Regions from separate parts of the Cetobacterium sp. genome, predicted to be linked through region 1. Evidence: riboswitches for the same ligand, from Rfam matches in the RefSeq annotation. Region 1 holds a riboswitch; each other region holds the start of a gene.

Region 1 (2,274 bases):
TTCTCTGTTTTTCCATCAATTCTCCACGCATTTGGGTTGGAGTGTGTTCTATCCTCATTAACTTCATCCTTGTTTAACGCTCCCGGCGCTTTAAAATCATTCTTTGAGTAGTTATATTTAACTTTTAACTCCCCTTCATCAAGTTTATATCTGCTTCTAAACCCAAAGCTTTCCAAATTATCTTTAGAATAGTCTCTATATCCATCTTTTTCTCTTCTCAAATAATCTACTTCTACTAAAAATCTTTCTCCTATTTTAGTACCGTATGTAACTTGCTGTTTTTTTAATCCATACGATCCTATCTCACTATTCAAACTTCCATAGTTTTTCCTATCTTCTGGTGCTTTTGTTATAATATTGATTGTTCCACCAACCGCTCCATCTCCATATAAAACCGATCCTCCAGAAGGTATCACCTCAATCCTTTCAATACTATTAACTGGTATATTACTTGTTTGATATCCAGATAAATCTATTGAATTAATTGGTGCTCCATCAACCAGTACTATAACATTTGATTTTGCTGTTGCCCCCTGACCTCTTACATCAAAAGCAGCGTCTGTCCCACCCATCTCTTTTACAATGACACTTGATACCAATTTTAAAGCTTCTGCTACTGTTTTAGCTCCTCTTTGTGTTATCTCTTCGCCTGTTAATACAGTTACATTTCTAGGTATACTTGCCACCGTTGTTTCCGTATTCTCACTTGTTATAACACTCTCATCTAGCTTTATAACCTTTTCTTGTCCCATTGTTAAAGTAGATGCAAGAAGTAAACCAATAATATAAAATCTTTTTTCCATTTAATTTAATCCTCCCAAATCTGTCACTCGCAGTTTATTTTATGGCAGGTATCCTGACTCAACTTCCTCCTCCAATAGCCCTTCCCAGTTTCCCAGTGGTTCATCTATTTTTGTCCGTTTTACAGTGGCGTGACCGTTTAAGCTTCTCACTTAATTCCCTTTTAATTTATAAAACCATAACGCCTTATTATACTATAAATACTTTATTTTTAAAAGTTTTAAACAATAAATGAACAATATATATTTTAAATTAACCTTGATTTATTTATATTTTTTTAGTACAATTTTAATAAAGTTTTTGAGGAGAGTTGTATGAAAAATATTATTCCAGGTTTTTTCTATATTTTTGACACTCCATTTGGTTTACTTAAAATCGAAGAATTAAATCATGAAATTATTAAGATTGAGCTCAATAATCCTACTTCAAATAGAACTTTTAAACTTACGAGCTCTTTAGCTCAAGCTTCTAAGGAGATTTTGGAATTTCTAAATGGACGTCGTAAAGAATTTACTTTTAAAATAAATCCCATTGGAACAGAGTTTCAAAAAAATGTTTGGAAAGCTTTACTCGATATTCCATACGGTGAAGTTAAAACATACAAAGATATTGCTATCGCTATCGGTAATCCTAAGGCGTGCAGAGCGGTAGGTTTAGCAAACAATAAAAATCCTATTCCCATAGTTATTCCTTGCCATAGAGTTATTGGCTCCAATGGCAAATTGACTGGATATGCCTATGGCTTATCTCTAAAGTCTCATCTACTAAATTTAGAAAAGGGTGCTAAGTAACTTTGCACCCTACACTAACTATACTTTTAAAAATCACTTTTTCTACTATATAAACTGTGATTAAGTTACTAAAAAATCCTGGTAATAGTTCATACATATAACTGTCTAACCCCAAAACTTTCCACATTAAAAATACAAACATTCCAACCAAAATTCCTGCCAGAACACTTTTATTATTCACATTTTTAAAATAAAGTACCGATATTATTGCTGGTCCAAATATTGTTCCAAACCCTCCCCAAGCATAAGCGACCAATGATAATACTTTAGCATTTTGATTTAGCGCAAATAGTAGTGCCAACAAGGCTATCACTACTACACACAGCCTTCCAACCCACATAATTTCTTTATCAGAAACATCTTTTTTCATATATCTATAAAAGTCTTCTGTTAAGGTAGTTGATGAAACTAACAGCTGGGAATCTATTGTTGACATAATTGCAGATAGAATTGCAGCTAATAAAACTCCCGCTACCCAAGGATTAAATAGCTCTTTTATCATATAAATAAATATTTTTTCTGCATCCCCTCCCAATTCTGTAACATTTCTAAAAAGAGAAATTCCCAAAAGTCCAATCGCTATTGCCCCAACTAAAGAAATAATTACCCATATCATGGCTATTCGTCTAGATTTTTTTAACTCTTTTACATTCTTTATACTCATAAATCTGACTAAAATATG
Region 2 (2,274 bases), on a different contig from region 1:
TCCTTTCCAAAATTAATGAGAAGCTTTTCTTCCTCTAGCATACTCAGCTTTTTTTATCAGTATATCTTCTGGTTGGCAATTTTCTAAAACTTTTGCTTTTTCTATGAAAATATTTTGAATGGATTCAATCTCTCCTAACCCCTTCAAATTTATCTCTACCTCAAATCCACTCTTTTCTAAATCCTCTTTCCATTCTTTAGCTATATCGTTTTTGGCGTGATCTCCAGCTACAAACATAAGAGGCATCAAAGTCACTTTTTTCTTATTGTCTCTCTTTAATTCTCTCACAATATTCTCTATTCCCGGATAACCTGCAATTGTTCCGATATATATAGGTTTTTCTAAATCTCTAACTATATAAGCTAACATAGGATATGCTGATAATGCCGGATGTTCTGTCCCATGTCCTATCATAACTACACCTTCATCCTCTTTTAAAGGGCCTATCTCTTTTTCTATAACATCAATCAGATTAAAATAATCTTCCATTTCCGTCAACAATGGAGTTCCAACTCTAATATCTTCAAATTTGTCAGAAAACTTCTCCACCTCTCTTTTTAAAGCTTCCATTTCTGTACCATTTATTATATATGTAGGTTGAATAATTACATGTTGATACCCTTGCTCTATCAATCTCTCCAAAATTTGAGTTGTATCTAACTTCTCTTTGCCACTTTTCGAAAGTATTCTATTTATGATTCTTGAGGTATAAATTTGAAAAAAATCAAGTTGCTTAAACTCTTCTTCTAACTTTTTATTTATTATATCTATTGTTTTTTCTTTTGTGTCCTCATGCGTTGTTCCAAAATGCGCTGCTACAATGGCGCCTTTTTGCATATTTTTGTAAAAATTCATCTCCAATCTCCCTATTTTATCTTATTCTATATTATTTTAAATAAAAAATTCTTCACCAATAAAAAAAACCTCCCTTTTGTAAATACTAAAAGAGAAGTGTAAAAATTTTACCTTCTCTGTCCTCGCAGAATTAAATAATGGCAGGTCTCCTGACTTAGATTCATCCTACTCACAGCCCTTCCCAAGGTTTTTATCCTCAGTGGTAATACTGTTTTCATCCTCTATACAGTGGCGGGACCGTTTGAGATTTCCACTCAATTCCCTTTTAATCAAATCGAACCATTACATTTTTATCTAACTAATCTTAACATTTTATAGTACAAATTTCAATCAAATTATCTAAAATTTATAACATAATCATCTATTATTTATATTATTTATATCTAGAAGTATTGACTTTTATATAAAAAAAAAGTTACTATTGATTTAGAAATAAATGTATATTAAGGAGAAATTTTTATGAAAAAAACATCTTTTGGAACTCTTATTTACTATTTAAAAAAAGAAAGTAAACTTCTAATTCTATTTTTAAGTGTAAGATTAGCTATGACCGCTATCGACGTATACTCTCCACTTTTAATAAAAAATTTAATAGATGATGCCCTTCCCTCTAAAAATATTAATCTATTACTTAAATTTTCTATCGTATTGATTATCCTTTATATTTTGCGTCTGATTTTTGCGGTAAACTCTCAAGCAAATGGGAAATTAATGGGTAGTAAGATAAAACAAAATATGAGAAACGATTTACTAAAAAAACTTTTAAATCAACCGAGTGAATTTTTTAAAAAAAATCAAAGTGGAGATTTAATATCTAGAGTTATCAATGACTTAGATAGCGTATCAACCCTTTGCCATAGAGGACTAGAGGATTTTATATTTTCTGTTATAACTATTATCGCATCTATTATTATAATGATGGACTTTGATTTAAAACTTTCACTAATTACTCTTTTTCCTCTGCCTCTAACACTAATATTTGTTTATAGAGAAAATAAAAAAATGAAACTAGGTCACAGAAATGTTAGAAAGAATTCAGGCTTATTATCTGCCAATCTTCACGACATTTTACGAACTATCTTTTTTTTAAAGGACAACAATTTAGAAGACTACGCACAAAAAAGATTTTTTGAAAAAAATGATACACTTTTAGAAAGTGAAAAGAAAAATATGACTCCCTCTAGTTTAATTGTTTCAGGGGTAACTTTTTACTCAAATATAACCCAACTTATTATCATTCTTGCTGGAGGTTACCTATATATAAAAGATGGGGTCACTATGGGAATTATTTTATCTTTTTTACTTCTAGTTGATCGTTTTAGGCTTAGAATTATGAGAATGGTTGGACTTGTTGATATATATCAAAAAGGTATTTCTGGTGTCAATAGATTTACTGAAATAATAAATCTTAATGATAGA
Region 3 (2,274 bases), on a different contig from region 1:
ATATGCTCAGATTCAAAAGCTCCAATCCCAGTGTAGATATCAATATTTTCATGTAAATTTAACTTATTATAGTTAATTTCTCTTAACTTAGATGTTAATTCATCTTTTTTTTCAATAGCTTTTTTAAATTTTTTATCAACTTTTTGAGACTCTTCAACAAGAATTTTTGTGGGGATACATCCTACGTTTATACAAGTTCCTCCATACATTTTTTTATCTTTTTCAACTAGAGCTACTTTTTTTCCTTTATTTGCTAAAAATCCAGCGAGAGTTTTTCCCCCTTTACCAAAACCAATTATAATAGCATCATAATTTTTAGCGTTTAAAATATCACATTTTTTCATAATAACACTTCCTTTTTATATCTAATTTCAATACATTTAGAATACAATTTTATTCATGACTTGTAAATTAGTTACAAAAAAGTAACTACCAGGAATTTTCAAAAAATTAAAACACGCCCAAATTTAATCTTAAGGCGTGTAGTATTAAACAGTATTATTTTTATTTTATAAGTCAATTTAAAGATTTATTTTCGGATATATTTAAATTATTCCTAATTTTTTTCAAGCTATCCAAAAATCTATTTTTTCTATTTATATAATACACAACTTGTCTTTTCCATGGATCAACTTCAAATAAATCTTTACTTAAAGAGTAGTAATATTCTTGACAAAACTTCATGTACTCTTTATAAAAAACTTTTAGATTAATGATATTCTTGTATTTTTTTAAGTAAAATAATAGTAACTGTTCTTGTGGTGTCATCTTTATAATATAGTGTAAAAACTCTTCCGATCCACTCATTGCAGACAGATTTTGTTCTAGAAATTTTGTTAAGTCTTGATAAGTTTTGAAAGTATGTATAAACTTATCAAATTCTTTAAATTTATTATAATCCCATTTTAAGTCTTTCCTCATCTCTCTCACTCCCTTAAATGTAGAGAAGAAGACAAAAAATCTATCGAACATTAAAGTCCATTAGATTTTATTACACACTTGTCCACTCCTAACAATTTTTGTGTAGTTTTTAGGTAAGTCTCCTGACTTAGATTCGCTTTACTCCTGCCCTTCCCAGATTTTCTTCCAGTGGTTCTATGCAGTTTCATCCTCATTACAGTAGCGGAGGCTGTGTAGGATTTACACCTACTTCCTTGTTATGCCTAAGCACCTAAAAACTTTTATTTAGTTTCATAGTAATTTTATATCTTATTTTAAATTATTTGTCAAATAGTTTTAACTTCAGTCTGGTATTTTTAATCTATATCAGCTACACTATCTAATATATATGTTGGTTTATACACACTCTTACTGTCCTTTGTGGCTTCTCCTGTTAAAACAAGTATTGTGTCACAGCCATTGATATACCCTGAAGCTATATCCGTATATAATCTATCTCCTACTATAACAGTTTCTTCTTTCGATAAATTCAAATTTTTTAGTGCATAATCTAACATGACTTTTTTTGGTTTTCCAAAATATTTTGGTGTTTTCTTTGTGCATAATTCAATTATATTGCAAATAGCTCTACAGTCTGGTAAAAATACTCCACCTTCCACTGGATAAACCAAATCTTCATTTGCCGCTAAGTACTCTACATTCCCATGTAAAAGTTTACAGGCGACCTCTAATTTTTTATAATTCAGCTCCGAGTCGAGTGTTACCACAACTATATCAATTTCAGAAAAATTGAACTCATCTTTTTCATCAAAAATTTGGATTCCCATCTCTTTACAATACTCTTTAAACTCTTTTGTTCCTACCATGAATATTTTTCTATTTTTACAGTTATTTGCCAAGTAATCTGCCAAGACAACCCCAGCAGTTATTATTTCCTTCAGCTCAGCTTCAACTCCCAATTTTTTAAATTTTTCAATATAACTTTTTGGATTATTAGAGGAATTATTTGTATAAAATCCTATCTTTTTTCCACACTTTCGTAGCTCCTCTATCTTCTCCTTAGCCCCAGGAATTAAAATATTTCCCAAAACTATTGTTCCATCTACATCAAACAAGTATCCTTTGTAGTCTTTCATCTTAATTTTTACTCCTTTTTTACCAACCTATTTCTAGTTGCTTTCTTATTTCTTACCATAGTTATAACTTTTCTTTCAAGTATTTTCATTACTATCAACGTTATAACTACAATTAAAAAAACTGCTGTAGATAGAAATACGAAACCATATCCAATAGCTAAGCCAATAGCTGCTGTTATCCACAAGGTAGCTGCTGTTGTTATCCCTGAAATTTTATCATTTGAATAAACTATCACTC

Evidence for each region. A riboswitch is a leader RNA that binds a small molecule or an ion and turns the genes downstream of it on or off. The one in region 1 is predicted to bind cobalamin.
Region 2: it holds a riboswitch for cobalamin, as region 1 does, so the genes downstream of both, ACWI69_RS02605 (sirohydrochlorin cobaltochelatase) here and ACWI69_RS04470 (TonB-dependent receptor) in region 1, are expected to answer to the same signal.
Region 3: it holds a riboswitch for cobalamin, as region 1 does, so the genes downstream of both, ACWI69_RS00750 (hypothetical protein) here and ACWI69_RS04470 (TonB-dependent receptor) in region 1, are expected to answer to the same signal.

Annotation. Positions count from the first base shown of each region.
Region 1 is NZ_CDRRQU010000012.1:35,237-37,510, forward strand. Features, by position in the region: gene ACWI69_RS04470 (TonB-dependent receptor) at 1-803, opposite strand, end outside; cobalamin riboswitch at 830-997, opposite strand; gene ACWI69_RS04475 (methylated-DNA--[protein]-cysteine S-methyltransferase) at 1,116-1,592, shown strand; gene putP (sodium/proline symporter PutP) at 1,585-2,274, opposite strand, start outside.
Region 2 is NZ_CDRRQU010000006.1:29,273-31,546, forward strand. Features, by position in the region: gene ACWI69_RS02605 (sirohydrochlorin cobaltochelatase) at 13-855, opposite strand; cobalamin riboswitch at 978-1,154, opposite strand; gene ACWI69_RS02610 (ABC transporter ATP-binding protein) at 1,315-2,274, shown strand, end outside.
Region 3 is NZ_CDRRQU010000002.1:44,235-46,508, reverse strand. Features, by position in the region: gene ACWI69_RS00755 (FAD-dependent oxidoreductase) at 1-344, opposite strand, end outside; gene ACWI69_RS00750 (hypothetical protein) at 517-921, opposite strand; cobalamin riboswitch at 1,017-1,190, opposite strand; gene ACWI69_RS00745 (HAD-IIA family hydrolase) at 1,257-2,036, opposite strand; gene ACWI69_RS00740 (MgtC/SapB family protein) at 2,045-2,274, opposite strand, start outside.